2 regions of the Desulfitobacterium dichloroeliminans LMG P-21439 genome follow, and region 1 is predicted to be linked to the other one. Evidence: riboswitches for the same ligand, from Rfam matches in the RefSeq annotation. Region 1 holds a riboswitch; the other holds the start of a gene.
What was found. A riboswitch is a leader RNA that binds a small molecule or an ion and turns the genes downstream of it on or off. The one in region 1 is predicted to bind cyclic di-AMP.
Positions count from the first base shown of each region.

Region 1 (7,739 bases):
GTGGTGGGCAGGGATGGATTCGAACCACCGTACCTTTCGGAACAGATTTACAGTCTGCCGCCTTTAACCACTCGGCCACCTACCCACTATGTGTTTCGCGCTATTAAATTAAAATGGCGACCCCGATCGGACTTGAACCGACGATCTCCTGCGTGACAGGCAGGCATGTTAACCACTACACCACGGGGCCGTATTTTGGTGGGCGATGACGGGATCGAACCGCCGACATCCTGCTTGTAAGGCAGGCGCTCTCCCAGCTGAGCTAATCGCCCTAATTTTGGTGACCCATACGGGATTCGAACCCGTGTTACCGCCGTGAAAGGGCGGTGTCTTAGGCCGCTTGACCAATGGGCCGTAGCGCAATAACTATAATACATGGACTAGCTTTACTTGTCAAATGGTTTTTTCAAAGTTGGTGTCAAGTAGACGTGGGCAAAAATTCTATTCCTCGTAGTTGTGTAGATACGTAATAAAATCCCTTTTGCTTCCAGATGCAGTTCAACTCTGGGGTAGACTTGACATGGGACCCAACGGCGGATGCTTCCATGGGTCAAGGCATGGGGCTCACAAGATGTATTCCTTTGGGGTAGGCCCCATCCCCCTGATTTAGGGTAGCATCAGCCGCCCCCATGTCAAGTCTTGATCTGGGGTCTTTTGGTTAAACCTTACCGGTAGATCATCTCGCTAAATGTTTTGAGATTGAACATATTGCGAATGACTTTCCTGCCGTTTGTTACTGAGCAGTTTGTGTAGGGCAACTCTCCTCTATGTACCGGGTATATTGATTTCTTTACGGCCTTCTTTAGTCCGCTTTTGCTGTTCGTTATGGTTTCTACGAATCTCTCAGTCAACCGGTCCGGGAGCTTTCCTGAAACTAGGGCTGCTATCTTTTCCTTGAAGCCTTTTCCCATTTTTAAAGCGATTATTTTGGAGAGATGGGTTGCTCCTTTTTCGCTCCAGCTTCTTGCCCCTTTCATGCGGGAAGCGAATACCCTCACTTGCCTTTCCATCGTGCCTAAATTCCTGTATTCTAAGCCCTCAGGGGCTTTGGGTAACGTCATATCTTCTCTGTCCTTATAGGGTACTATCCCGTCAATATTGCTTCTTATGTAGCTTTCTAGTCTACCAAGTTTTTCTATCTCTTTGGCCACTCCGCCGCTTTCATGCTTGAGCTGCTCAATCTTTTCGAATACCTTTCCAAATTCCCCAGCCTTAAGCCATTTTAGGATGGGTCTTCTAGCCTTTTTGTCTGATACATTTCTAGTGACTGCTTGAGCAAGATGAAAGGGATCGAGCTGAAATTTATCTGTTTCTTGATCATGATCTCGTCTTATCCATGATGCTCCATCACCATTTAGGACTCGATAGATAATTTCATCTACATTGTAATTCTGAGATATTGATGCGTCTCTTAGTTCTTTCATCTCTTCCGATTTCATGTAACCTGCAAAAGCCATTTTGCCCACGGTTTCGTACTCTTTAGATGACGGATATCTTGGCTTCCAACCCTCATAAGTAACACTAATCTTAAGCTCTTTTCTGCCTTTGGAGCTCCCTTTTTCTCTGCTCTTTCCCTGCATAGATAACCACAGGCCATCCGCTTCCTCAAAGAGAATGGGAACGTCTTTACTCCCGCTTAATTCATTTTTCTTAAAGGAGTCCACTAGTGCCTTTTCTGCTTCAATTTGTTTCTCTCCCACAGCTTGCACGATGTTCCATACTCCTTGGTGGCTGATGGTTTGATTCGTTAAGGTTGAAACCGCTTGTGCTACTTCTCGGTAGGACATTGCACAACTGTATTCTAAAATCTTCTCTACGAGATTAGGAGACATAAAGCCCATTGTTTCCAATCTCAGAGCTTCATGCAAAAGATAAACATACTCTTGACTACCATCGTCTTTGGCTTTCCTATATATTGCTCGATCGACTGATACTTCTCCCATCAGGGTCTTCATTGAGGTTGACTTTTTGCCTCTATGTCTTAGAACTGCTTTATCCCTGCTCTCTGCAAGCTCTGTATCCATTTCTTCCAGAAACTTTTGGAGGAGCAGTTTCGCAACTTCACAACCTATTTTGTAAAAATCTCTCTCAATATCCTTGAATGTTATCTTTTCTTTGGTTAAACTATTCATGTCACGCACCCCTGTATTTTGTGGCTTTAGCAACTACCAAACTACAGGAAATTCGTGATTTTGGGAAGAGTTTTTTAGCTCTTCCTAAATTTTTTGCTCTTTTGCCCACGATAATTTTACTCTAACTTTTTCAAAATTAACTACCCTTACTTGTTAAGAGAATTACTGTGGTAATAATAAAGGCAAAGCCAAGGATATCGGCTCCAACAAAAGGTGTATTCAACCAAAAGGCGGAGAACAAAGTAGCTGCCACTGGTTCTACACAGGCGATCATACTGGCCTTGACAGGCCCAATATCACTAACTCCTTGTAAATACAAGGTAAAGGACACTACTGTTCCAATCACAATGATAGCCAGCATTCCCAGAAACACTTGCCAATCCAGGGAAACAGGAATTCGCCAAGGCCGAACCAATACAAGCAAAATCAACCCGCCCATTAACATACCGCAGCTAGTCACTACAATGCTCCCCCACCTGCTGATAATCCTTCCCGGAATTATCGTATAGAGCATCAACCCTAGGGCGGACATTAGTCCCCAAAAAAGACCTTGGGAAGAAATGACCAGGTTACTGAGACTTCCATGCGTAGTCAAGAGAAAGGTGCCGGTAACGGCTAGGACAATAGCTATACCTTCTATCTTCGTCGGCAACCGCCGATCGATTCCGCACACGAAAACCATAATCAACAAAGGCCCTAGATACTGTAGCACCGTCGCTGTTCCCGCATTGGTATATGATATGGCCAACAAATAGGTATACTGGCAAAAAATAAGTCCAAATATACTAAAGCCAATGAGCGTCCAGCGGTCCTTTTTATTACTGAATAACCCCACCATTTTCTCTTTGTATTTAAATAAAACAAAACAAAATATGATCAACCCCGCCGTAAACATCCGTACGGCTGTAACCCAATGAGGATTGATTCCCTTCACAGAAAAAAGGTATTGCCCGCAGGCACCGGAAAATCCCCAACTAATTCCGCCTATCAGTGTAAACAGTACACCTCTAATAGCTTTTCTCGTGATATCCTGGGTCTTTTCTCTATTTTTATCAACACCAATCTCACTCATAATTCTACCTCAAGCACTCACTTCCCTAATAGCATTTGCCGTTGCCTCAATTTGGGATTTTTTAAAAATCCTTCTATATAAGAAGCTATAACAATTATGTGAATTCCTCAGATCTTATACTTTCCCGTCTGACGATTTTGGTCATCTCTTTCTGATGTTTCTCACAATAGACTTTCCAGGCAAATTTATCTGGACGATTAAGACAATATCTTGCCATTCGCGTATTCACAGCTTTTTGGCAGAGGCAACAACGAATATCACCATGCTTTGGTCTCTCCTGCATTCTCATCTTGCGAAGGCGAGCAGCATATTCATTGCGAATCCCTTGATCTTTTACATTGATGCTCTCAATAGCTTCTAGGACTCCAAGAACCTCTTCATCACTAAGCACCACAGGTTGAGTCTGAGCCAGCTTCATAATGGAAGCAAGAAGATCTATATCATAAAACACCGAGCTCAAGAAGACTTTCAGGTTACTGCGGCAGTTAAACGTCACATAAGAAAACACAGGGATGTCCTCATCAAGACCTGCTTGCTCTCGTAATACTTCAATGCGGGCTTGGTTCTCTATGACAGGATTAGGAAAGGTTTTTACCCTCCAGGTAATCATCTGATACCACTTCAGATCGTTTTCTTCCCCGACAATTAGTCCTGACAAATTATAGGCCTCTATAACAAAAAGCCCATAGGGAGAGACCAAGAGATGATCAATCTGCACATATCCCCCCTTGGTATTCAATAGCACACTGCTTATAAGTTTAAACCTTTGAGGTAAATGGGAGAGTTCTACTTCCAGTTTATATTCACCAATTTCATCTTTTCTCTGCCTTTTACTTCGCAGGGACTCTCTATTTCTTATAGAATTCTTAGAATAGTAATTACTTTTATATTTCCTGCACTTCAGAGATTTTTCATGAATCTCTGACTTAGGTGCATTAATTTTCTTTTCTTCTTTTCTCTTTCTGAATAACAAGGAATCCCCTCACTTTCCCCATCGGTCCTCGTCCAAGAGTATATACGATGCCACTATTTTACCATATATGAAAAGGTAATAACTAATCTGTAGATGTCTATCCAATAAAGTAATGGAATTTCCACGTATTACATATACATGAAATGAAGGAACTTTAGGTCTTGATGTCGAATCAAATTGAGTCGAATCAAAATATAATAATATGTGAATCATAGAATAAAGCTGAACCTAGATAAACCTAGGACGGGGGACTATTTCTTGGGGTGAATCGCGTAGCGCACGCGTAGGGCTCACACTTTTGCCCGAATCCGTCAACTAACCTCGTAAGCTAAGAAAGGTGTCAAAGCATGCATTTTCGGGAGAAACTGTCTCAATTTAGAATCGCTTCAACTGACCAAGTCCAGAAATTTGCGAAGACTATTCCTTGGAAATCTCCAAAAGTGATTGGTTCTTTATCTGCTGTCCTGATTTTAGCAGGTGGCTTAAGTTTTTATTCTTTAACAACTACCTCTGTAGCTGCTGTGATGATTAACGGTCAGCAAATGGGGTATGTAGAGAATGTTAAGAGTGGTCAGCTTCTTGTGGATAACTTTCTTCAAGAAAAAGGCGAGCCATACGGTGTCCTTGCCAAAACACGGGACCAAATCGCTTATGAAAATGTTCGAATCAAGAATTCCGCCTATGAGGCCTTGATAATCAACGAGGAGACATTAGCTGAATCCTTAAATTATTATCTAGAAGGCTATAAAATTGTTGCCGGCGGCACACCTATAGCTTATTTGCCTAGCCAAGATGATGCTGAAAAGCTCCTTAAAGAATACGAAGAGTATTATGCTAAAGCAAGCGATGAGAACCAAGTCACATCCGTCAGCTTTGCTGAAGAAGTGAGTATTGAAAAAGTCTCTATCAAGCCTGACCAGATGAACCAAGTAGATCAAGCCTATGAAAAACTCATCGATGGCAAGGTCACCTCAAAGGAATATAAAGTAGAGAAAAACGACTCCTGGTGGTTAATTGCTCGTAAAAACAACATGTTAACCGAGGAAGTTCTGGCTGGAAATCCTGGAACCACTGAAGATTCAGTGATTAAACCAGGTGAAGTGATTAATCTCGTAACGGTTGAACCGTATCTGACCGTATTAAGTCAAGGTACATATTCCGGGGAAGAGATAATTCCCTATGATGTTGTTACAAAGACTGATTACAAGCTCAATCCTGGACAAACGAAGGTTATCACCAAAGGAAACAACGGTTCAAAGTTTGTCACCTATTCTTATGAACAAAGAAATGGTGTAGAAGTAGCCAAGAAAGTCTTGGATGAGAAAATCGTTGAAAAACCTGTGGATGAAGTTGTTGCTAAAGGACCACGTAAACAAACGACCAATATCGCCATGGCGACTTCTCGTGGTAGCGCTGATGGTTCTTCCATAGTCGATCGTGCTCTCAGCCTTCAAGGAACCAGCTATGTATTCGGAGGAACTTCCACAAGTGGCTTTGATTGTTCCGGTTTTACGAAGTATATCTATTCCGGTGCCGGGATATCCCTCCCACGTACCTCCTACGATCAGTTTAGTTCTGGTTCTCAGGTAAGTAGCGATAATTTGCAATCAGGGGATTTAGTATTTTTCAGCACCTATGCTTCCGGAGCCTCTCATGTGGGGATTTACATCGGTAACGGCAAATTTGTTCACGCAGCCAATCCTGGTAGTGGGGTAAAAGTATCCGGTGTAAGCGATAGCTACTACGGTCCTCGCTACCTTGGGGCACGTCGATACTAAGATGCAACTATAATCCTATCGTGTTATATCATCGAAAAGAACCCCATCATGGGGTTCTTTTTTATGTGCATTCAGCTTCCCAAATAATCCTCATTTATTGATACTTAACTCAATAAACCAAATGATAAAAAACACCCTCCTTACAAAGCACGTAAAGAAGGTGTTCGGACTTTTAAGCTCTCTTCGTCGAGCTAAAGAACGCACCTACAAACATAATAAATGCAAATAACCCAAGGTAATAAAGAACAGTTACAAAACCATGTGCGTAAAACGCAGCAATCACCATAAAGATGCAGGCACAGATAGCCAAGACCGGCATCACAAATCTCTTAAAGGAACTTAGGGTCTTCTCTTTAACCATCATCATAATAAAAATTGGGATATACATCGCATACAGGGTAACAATAGGAAGCTCTGAACTATCAAAGCTAAAGGGGCCGAACCAGGGCACGGGTACCAAATTAGCACCGAAGAAATATAGTAACCAAGCCCCACTAAATAACAAACCTAAGATAGCAGAATTGCTAGGCATATTTGTGTTTGCATCAATGTTTTTATAAACATTAGGTTGAGGTCCTAGCCCTCTGGCAGCTAATGAATAGAAACCTCGAGTACAGCCAATCATTAGACCATTGAGGGTCCCTAAGCAAGAAATGACAACAAAGACAAAGAGTACACTTCCGCCAAGACTAGAGAACACCGTGGCGAAAGCAATTTTAGCACCGGTCTCCCCCCCTTGCATGATGACGCTGTTTTCCACGGCGCCTGCAAGACCAGTGTAATATAAAATATAGATGAGTGCTACAAAGAGGGTTCCAAAGGTTAGGGCCCGCGGAAGATTCTTTTTTGCATCTTTTAATTCCGCATTAATACTCGTGGCAATAATCCATCCTTCATAGGCAAAGGCTGTAGCCACCACGGCTGTAAACATAGGATTGGCTGTGGTCACATCGGCAATGACTCCACTAGTGAAGTTCTTGATTAAAACGCCATTGCTTAAGCCAGCAATTGTCCCTAAAACAGCCATAAGAATCAAGGGTATGAGCTTAATGATCGTGGTAGTAACTTGAAACTTCCCAGCTAATTTCGGTGATAATGCATTTAAAGCATAGCTTCCGATCAAATAAAAACCGGCTAGGGCCATCGCCTCTGCACCTACAATATCCCAACCTAAGAGTACACAGGTATAGCGAGCCGAAACCCAAGCCAAAACAGAAGTTATAGCCGGATAATAGATTGTGGTCATAAACCAACCAACGTAAAAAGCATATTTGCTACCCATGGCTGCTTCAGCGTAGTCCACGACTCCATTTACTTTCTCATAACGCGTGGCCATTGTAGCAAAAACATAGGCGCAAATAATCATAATAATGCCGCCAATAATCCAAGCCAATATACCTAACGGCAGATTGCCTCCGGTAGCCACCAAGATCTTCTCCGCTTTGAAAAACACCCCGCTGCCGATAACGATTCCGATAACCATAGCAATAGCCATAAATAAACCGTACTTTTTCTGTAGCTCATTTTCCATACGCAGCTCTCCCCTACTTTTATAATTTTTAGACAAGATCACTTAGTCACATGCACAACTTTAGCAAATAAAGAGGGATTATTCAATAACTTCATCGTCTTACCTACAACATATTTTTCTTCTCATTTCCTGGTATCATCACGAAAGAAAACTTCCTTAATCTCCGCTCGCCATCGCCTTTATTATTTTCAAAACTGCTAAGGGTATTCTTTACTATATGAACCAATTGATCGCACTCCTCATCGCTTAGATA
Region 1 covers NC_019903.1:1,732,021-1,739,759, reverse strand. The annotation lists tRNA gene DESDI_RS08180 (tRNA-Tyr) at 2-85, opposite strand; tRNA gene DESDI_RS08175 (tRNA-Asp) at 115-190, opposite strand; tRNA gene DESDI_RS08170 (tRNA-Val) at 197-272, opposite strand; tRNA gene DESDI_RS08165 (tRNA-Glu) at 279-354, opposite strand; gene DESDI_RS08160 (ISLre2 family transposase) at 666-2,132, opposite strand; gene DESDI_RS08155 (DMT family transporter) at 2,269-3,204, opposite strand; gene DESDI_RS08150 (nuclease-related domain-containing protein) at 3,299-4,177, opposite strand; cyclic di-AMP (ydaO/yuaA leader) riboswitch at 4,388-4,522, shown strand; gene DESDI_RS08145 (NlpC/P60 family protein) at 4,525-5,955, shown strand; gene DESDI_RS08140 (APC family permease) at 6,128-7,486, opposite strand; gene DESDI_RS08135 (helix-turn-helix domain-containing protein) at 7,590-7,739, opposite strand, start outside.

Region 2 (7,739 bases), 630 kb from region 1:
TATTTTCATGAAATTTGGGGAGAATGTTATTGAGCTCATTGAGATTGATGACCAACGTAAATTTGAAGATGGTGTGATCAATCACCTTGCCCTAAAGGTTGAGGATATCTTCCAGGCAGTTACTTGGCTGAAAGACCACCATGTAGAATGTATTAATGAAGAACCTCGTGAAATGGGGGAAGGGCGCTTTAACTTTTTCTTTCGAGGCCCCTCTGGAGAAAAACTCGAACTTTATCAAGGTTAACTAGTAGTGAACTAAGGAAAATGGAGGCAATATTAAGTTGAGTTACCGAGATGAGGGCAAAGGGAGTTATAATTGGCAAAATGGTGAGAAACGTTATTATACCTTAAACCAGCATTTTCGCGATTTTTTTGGTGATAAGGTCTTTAAGGTATCACTGGATGCGGGATTTACCTGCCCGAACCGTGATGGTCGAGTAGGGCAAGGGGGTTGCATCTACTGCAGTGCGCGGGGATCAGGGGATTTTGCCGGGCAAGTAGACCAATCTATTCATGATCAGTTTCGTGTAGTTAAAGAAGTTATGAGTCATAAATGGTCTCAAGCCAAATATCTGGCTTATTTTCAAGCATATACCAATACCTATGCCCCCGTCGAACGCCTGCGAGCAGTTTATGAGCAAGCTTTGCAGGAGGAGGGGGTAGTAGGTCTGTCCATCGCTACCCGCCCGGATTGTTTACCGGAAGAGGTTTTGGATTATTTAGCAGAGTTGAATGAGAGGACCTATCTATGGGTGGAGTTAGGCTTACAAAGCATTCATGACCGCACCATGGCATGGGTGGGTCGGGGGCACACTTATGAGGATTTCCTGTTGGGGCTAGAAAAATTGCGCCAAAGAAATATTCGAGTATGTGCCCATTTGATTTACGGGCTGCCGGGGGAAACCATAGAGGATATGTTCGACTCTGCTCAAGCTGTCACCAAGCTCGATCTGCAAGGGCTCAAACTTCATCTTCTCCATGTCCTGCGGGGAACACCAATGGCCAAATTATACGAAGACAATCCGTTTCCTATGCTTACTCAGGAAGAATATATTCAGCTGATTTGCAATACCCTAGAAATTCTTCCTGCCCAGATGGTGATACACCGTTTAACAGGAGACGCTCCGCGGCAGGATCTAATTGCCCCCCTCTGGAGTCTCAAGAAGTGGGAGATTCTCAACGGTATTGATCAGGAGTTAGAAAGACGTGGAACTTGGCAAGGGAAGAAGCTATAACAAAAACAAACGACTAACCTGCTGATCTCCTTATTGGAGGGCAGTTTAGCCGTTCAATAGCATCCTTTCATTAAAGGAATTCTGAGCATTGATTAATTAAGTTGGCAGTCTTTACGTAATTAGCTGTACTAATGATTAGGGTAATGAACAATTTTTCCTTCCCAAGTTCTTAATATAGCTTCATGCTCATTAAGGGAAACAAGGTATTGAGGTAGAATTGGAGTTTTACCACCCCCACCTGGAGCGTTTATAATATACGTCGGAATTGCCATACCGGAGGTGTAGCCACGTAAGTGATCCATAATCTTTAAACCGTCTTGAATACGGGGAATGAAGTGACTTGTCCCTTTGACATTTTTGGCATGGAAAATATAATAGGGTCGTACCCGTATCTTAAGAAGCTCTTGGTTAAGTCGTTTCATAATATCGGGTTGATCATTAATCCCTTTGAGGAGAACAGCTTGATTGCCTAAGATGACACCGGCCTTAATTAATCGGTCAGCAGCTTTCTTGGTTTCTTCGGTCACCTCTTTGGGATGATTGAACTGAGTATTGATATAAAGGGGTGGATATTTTTCAAGAATCTTACATAGGTTTTCGGTGATTCGCATGGGAAGAGTTACGGGGACCCGAGTACCGATGCGTTTGATCTCTACATGCGGAATTCCATGCAATTCTCCTAAAAGCCAATCCAGCATTTGATCGCTGAGGAGAAGGGAGTCGCCCCCCGTTATCAAGACATCGCGAATTTCTGGATTAGAGCGTACATAGTCTAAGGCTGCCTCCAGATTAGCGCGGGTTTCATGGAGATCCGTTTCTCCAATATTCCGACGGCGTTGACAGTGCCGGCAGTACATGGCACAAAGATTAGTAACATTGATAATTAATCGATCAGGATAACGGCGCGTGATACAGGGTGCAGGAGAAGTAAACTCTTCACCCATGGGATCTTCTTCCCCAGATGAATCACGGATTTCTTGAATAGAAGGAAGACTTTGCAAGCGGATGGGATCTTGAGGATCATCCTTATCGATCAGGCTCAGATAATAGGGAGAAACCGCCCAACGATAGGCTTTTCCGACTTCGCTAATCTCATGAATTTGTTTTATTGTCAGTGGCAATAGATTGCTTAGGGTTTCTGGATTTTGAATGCGGTTTTTGAGTTGCCACCGCCAATCCTGCCAATCATCAAGGTTAGCATCGAATTGCCCCAGAATAATATCTCGATTCTTATTGTATTCCTCGCTTAAAGCAAGACCACTAGGAATTGTTTCTTTGCATTTAAAGTAAGGCTGAGCCATTTGCTTTAATTCTAAGGCCCTTGCCTGTGAAGCTTCTCTAGGGTTAGGGGGTAGGAATTCCACTGCCATAATGTTTACCTCCTCTATTCGTACTCGAGAGCTAAGAAGTTTCTTTAGGCCAAATAAAAAAAGAACCGATACGGTCCCCAAAGCAAAGCATTATACATAAATAGGTGTGCTTTCACCCTTTCATGTGTCTCAGTGCTGACGAGGTTAGCTGACGGATTCGAGCTGAAACATGCTCTACGCTAAGAAGCGATTCACCCCAATATTGGTTCCCCCGTTTTCCCTCTGGGAAATTAAGCCTTATGAAGTTGCATAACTAACAACTTAATAGTAACATATGGGTTGGTGGCGGTCAATTACAGATTTGTGTTCATCTAAACTTTTTTGTATTACTGCGGCTGGAATTATAACTAACTGCGCTTAGTCAGGGCTCGAAGAAGATGGTTGATATGGAGTAAGATAATATGTGTTGAAAAAGCTATAGTAGGTAGTAGTCATTGTTACTAAAAGATATGGAATCAAGGAGAGGAATCATATGGATCATCAAGCACGTTATCAGGAAATTGCAATAGATATTGCTCACTCCATCGTTATGGGAGAATATCGAGAAGGTGAAAAGATTCATGGGCGTTCAACCTTAGCAGGGCGTTATAATGTATCTCCGGAGACGATTCGGCGATCTATTGCCATCCTTCAAACCATGGGTGTCGTGATGGTGAGTCAAGGAGTAGGGATTACAGTAGTCTCCAAAAGCATGGCAGAGAAATTCATGCGAGGATTTGACCAGAAAGCAGAAATTCAAGTTTACTTTGATGAGATGAAGAAATTAATGGAGCAGAGACGGGAGATCGATGTAAAAATCGATGCCTATTTAACGAAGATCGTCAATTATACGGATCGCCTAGCTAGCCGGTGGATGGATGTGGCCGAAATCGAGATCGTCCAAAGGTCAAGTGCTAAAGGGAAAACCTTAAGTGATTTGAAATTGCGAGAGAGAACCGGCTTGACTGTAGTTGCCGTAGTGAGAAGTGGGATTGAACAGTTCTCGCCGGGTGCAGAGTTTGTCTTAGCTGAGGGAGATATACTTTTAGTCGTAGGATCTGAGCAAGGCAAGGAAAAGCTCCAGAAAATCCTCAGTGAAGATACAGGAAGCGAAATCGCGTCTGTCGAATAGACTAATAATTCGAGATGAAGATGAGGGATGATGGATGGTCTTTCAAACCTGTGTTATTTTAGGTGCTGAATTGACACTTGTCCTAGTGACAGGTGAAATGAAACTCCTTATTCCTTTCTTAATAGGCAATACATTTTTTCTACTCTATAAAATAAATGTACAAAATAAAATGACTGCTCGCAAAGCTACGGAACGCAATGCTGAGCTAAGTTTTAAGATTGCCAATGAGACCCTGCCTTATTTGCGCAGAGGTCTAAATGTCCAAAATGCCGAATCGATAGCTAAGATCATTCAAGAGATCGGTCAAGTTGCCGCGGTTTCCATTACAGATTGTGAAAAGCAACTGGCATACTTAGGTGCCGGTTGTGACCAACATCATCCAGGAGATCGTATCCTTACCCGGGCGACCCTTGATGTGATCAAAACAGGCTCCTATAAAATCGTTAGAACACAGAAAGAATTAAATTGCCCTCGCCAAAATAGTTGTGACTGTCCTTTGGCGGCGGCTGTCATTGTTCCGTTGCATTGTCAGGGTAAGGTTGTGGGGACCATGAAGCTGTATGAAACGAAGGATGGGCACATCTCGCCGGACCTAATTCGCTTAGCCATAGGAATGGCGCAGTTGTTGGGGATTCAGATCGAGTTAGCTGAACTGGATCATCAGGCCAAGTTAGCGGCGGAAGCCCAGTTGAATGCCTTGCAAGCCCAAATCAATCCCCACTTCTTTTTTAATGTACTCAATACCATTATCGCTACTAGTCGTACCAGTCCCAATCGATCACGGCGATTGTTGATTCATCTGGCGGAGTTTTTTCGTAAGGCCCTCAAATCTCATGGAACCTTGATTACCTTGCGGGAGGAAATGAGTTTTGTTAAGACCTATTTGATCTTAGAAAAAGCACGCTTTGGCCGCAAGCTATATTTTCTGGGCGAGATTCCTGAGGAACTAATGGAGGCGATGGTTCCTCGTTTAAGCATTCAGCCTCTGGTAGAAAATGCAGTCAAACATGGAATCGGTGAGAAGATTGGCAATGGCATTGTTTCTGTGAAGGTTGAACGCAGAGAGCAGGAACTTTACATTGACATAGCTGATGATGGGGTGGGGATTCAACCGGACCGTTTACAAGATGTATTGAAACCTGGGGTAGGATCGGGCAATGGGGTCGGTATGGCCAATGTCCATGAACGTTTACTTGGTTATTACGGTGAAGAGTATGGCTTGCAGATTCGGAGCCAGCCACATGTGGGTACAACAGTGACCATGCACTTACCACTCTCTTTTTTAGATGAGGAAGATGAATCAGAAATGATCTAGAGCGTGGGGGCAATTGTGTATTCTTTTGGGGGGTTCAATATGTTTCCAGGGATAGATATTATAGGAATTCAACGTTTTACCTCAGCATGTGAGCGGACGCCCAAGCTACAAGAGCGTCTATTTACACATCGTGAAATTATGGAGTTGCAAGCTAAAAACATGACAAGCTGGGCGGCTCATTTTGCGGGTAAAGAGGCAATTTTGAAAGCCTTAGGGACGGGATTAAGAGGTTTATCCTGGCATGATATAGAAATTCTCAGCAACGATTTAGGAGAACCTGTGGTCTCCTTAACAGAGAGGGCTGAGCAATTCGTTCGGGCTCGGGGTGGGACCCAAATTCGGCTCAGTCTTTCCCATGAAAAAGAGTATGCAATAGGAATGGCCATACTCTACTAAAGAGAGATAAGCCATAATGAGGAAGAAGAGGAACTACGAATCTTGATTCAGGATGCGGGGGTAGAGATCATGCGGGTGGTCAGCGCCAAACAGATGCGAGAAATAGAAGATCGTGCTATCCGAGAATTTGGCATACCAAGCCTATTGCTCATGGAAAACGCAGCTTTGGCTGTGGTGCAGGAGGTACGTCACCTTCTTGGCCTTCGTCAAAAGCAATTGACGGAAGGGAAGGTTACTGTTTTTGTCGGCAAGGGCAATAATGGGGGAGATGGATTAGCCGTTGCTCGCCATCTCAGCATTTTAGGGATGGATGTCATCGTGTATTCCTTTGCTGGGGCTGAGGAGTTCAAAGGTGATGCAGCACTCAATTACCGTCTTTACCAGAACACGGGAGGCAAACTATTTACCATCGATGGAGAGAAACAGCTCCGACTTGTAAGGATCTCCCTAACCCAAGCGGATGTAATCATTGATGCTATTTATGGTACGGGTTTTCGGGGGGCCTTACCCAGTTTGATTGAAGGCTACGTGGAAGAAATTAATCGAGCTCAGGCCCCGATAATCGCTGTGGATATTCCTAGTGGTGTCGAAGCAGATACAGGGAAGGTATACCGCCAAGCAATCCTAGCCCAAGAGACATTGACCTTCGGCTTGCCTAAGCTTGGGCATTTTTTAGGAGCCGGTCCTGAGTATGCTGGTCGAGTGATTGTCGATCCTATCTCTATTCCGGAGAGGTTTTTAGAACATGAAACCCTAACCACATTTGTTTTAACGGAGGAAATCCGCAAACTTTTACCCGTGCGTCGATTCCAAGGTCATAAGGGAACCCATGGCCGAGGGATTTTGGTGGCTGGTTCGGAGGGTATGACTGGAGCAGCCTTATTGGCAGGTAAGGCTGCACTGCGCTCAGGGATAGGACTCTTACAGATGGTTGTTCCCCAAGGACTTGCCCACGGGATCGATCTAGCCTTAAAGGAGGCCACCGTTTGGGGGGCGGAAGGAGAAAAATCTCTCAACGACAATGCCTGGTCAGTGATTTGTGAACGGGCAGAAAACGCTCAGGCCTTAGCCATAGGCCCAGGGTTAGGTCAAGAGTCAGAATTTCTTCAGGTCATAGAGGAAGTTTTACGCAATCTGCCTCTTCCGGTAATTCTTGATGCTGATGCCCTGAATATAGTGGCGAAAGAACCGGGAATTTTGGGTTGGCGGCAGGGGAGAGGGCCCTTAATTTTGACTCCCCATCCGGGGGAGATGGCTCGTCTCTGCGGTTGCTCTACAGAAGAAGTTCAGGCAAATCGGCTTGAATTGTCCCTCGCCAAGGCTGTAGAATGGGAGAGCATCATCGTTCTAAAAGGAGCTGTCACGATTATTGCCGCCCCTGATGGACGGGCTTTCCTTAATCCTACGGGAAACCCTGGACTAGGAACGGGAGGTACGGGAGACGTACTCACCGGAAGCATCCTAGCCTGGTTAGCTCAAGGGGTGGAGCCCCTTACAGCAGCTTGCTTGGGAGTATATCTTCATGGGATGGCCGCTGATCTATTGGCAGGAGAATTTGGTTGGAGTGGTTTTACAGCAAGTGAGGTAGCGGACGAGCTACCTAAGGCACGGAGACGCTTAGAAAATAATCAATAAGGATGAGACATCATGGATATTAGACGACCAGTTTGGGCTGAGATTGATTTATCGGCGCTGCAAAGGAATTATGACCGAATTGCGACATTGACGAGCAGTGAAATGATGCCCATTGTCAAGGCTGATGCCTATGGACATGGGGCTTTACAAGTGGTGCAGGCGCTTTATGAAAAAGGTGCCCGGCGTTTTGGAGTTGCCCTATTAGAGGAAGCGATCGAGCTAAGAAAGGCTTTTCAGGATATTAAGCTTGTGTTAATTGGAACACTACCCATGGATTCCATAGAGATGATTGTTAAAGAAGGGATCATCTGTGGGGTGTATCGCTTGGAGCAAGCAGTGCTCTTATCGAAAGAAGCTAAGAAACAAGGCAAGCAGGCTGTCATTCATCTGAAGGTAGATACAGGAATGGGGCGAATAGGCTTTCGAGAAGAAAACTGGGAGGAGCTTTTCGACTGTTTGAAGCTACCGAATCTTTTTGTCGAAGGGATTTTTACCCATTTCGCCACAGCCGATCATGCTGATTTAGGGTTTGCACAGGAACAATTAAAGAAGTTTTTGGAGCTAACTGACAAGATAAAGACCAAAGGGGCCCATATACCGATTCGTCATGCCGCAAATAGCGGAGCATTGTTGCAATTGCCGGAAGCTCATTTGGATTTAGTACGGCCAGGAATTAT
Region 2 covers NC_019903.1:1,103,459-1,111,197, forward strand. The annotation lists gene DESDI_RS05095 (VOC family protein) at 1-244, shown strand, start outside; gene mnmL (tRNA modification radical SAM protein MnmL/YtqA) at 282-1,235, shown strand; gene eam (glutamate 2,3-aminomutase) at 1,364-2,605, opposite strand; cyclic di-AMP (ydaO/yuaA leader) riboswitch at 2,725-2,852, opposite strand; gene DESDI_RS05110 (GntR family transcriptional regulator) at 3,078-3,716, shown strand; gene DESDI_RS05115 (histidine kinase) at 3,751-5,031, shown strand; gene acpS (holo-ACP synthase) at 5,071-5,427, shown strand; gene DESDI_RS05125 (bifunctional ADP-dependent NAD(P)H-hydrate dehydratase/NAD(P)H-hydrate epimerase) at 5,497-7,062, shown strand; gene alr (alanine racemase) at 7,075-7,739, shown strand, end outside.
Region 2: it holds a riboswitch for cyclic di-AMP, as region 1 does, so the genes downstream of both, eam (glutamate 2,3-aminomutase) here and DESDI_RS08145 (NlpC/P60 family protein) in region 1, are expected to answer to the same signal.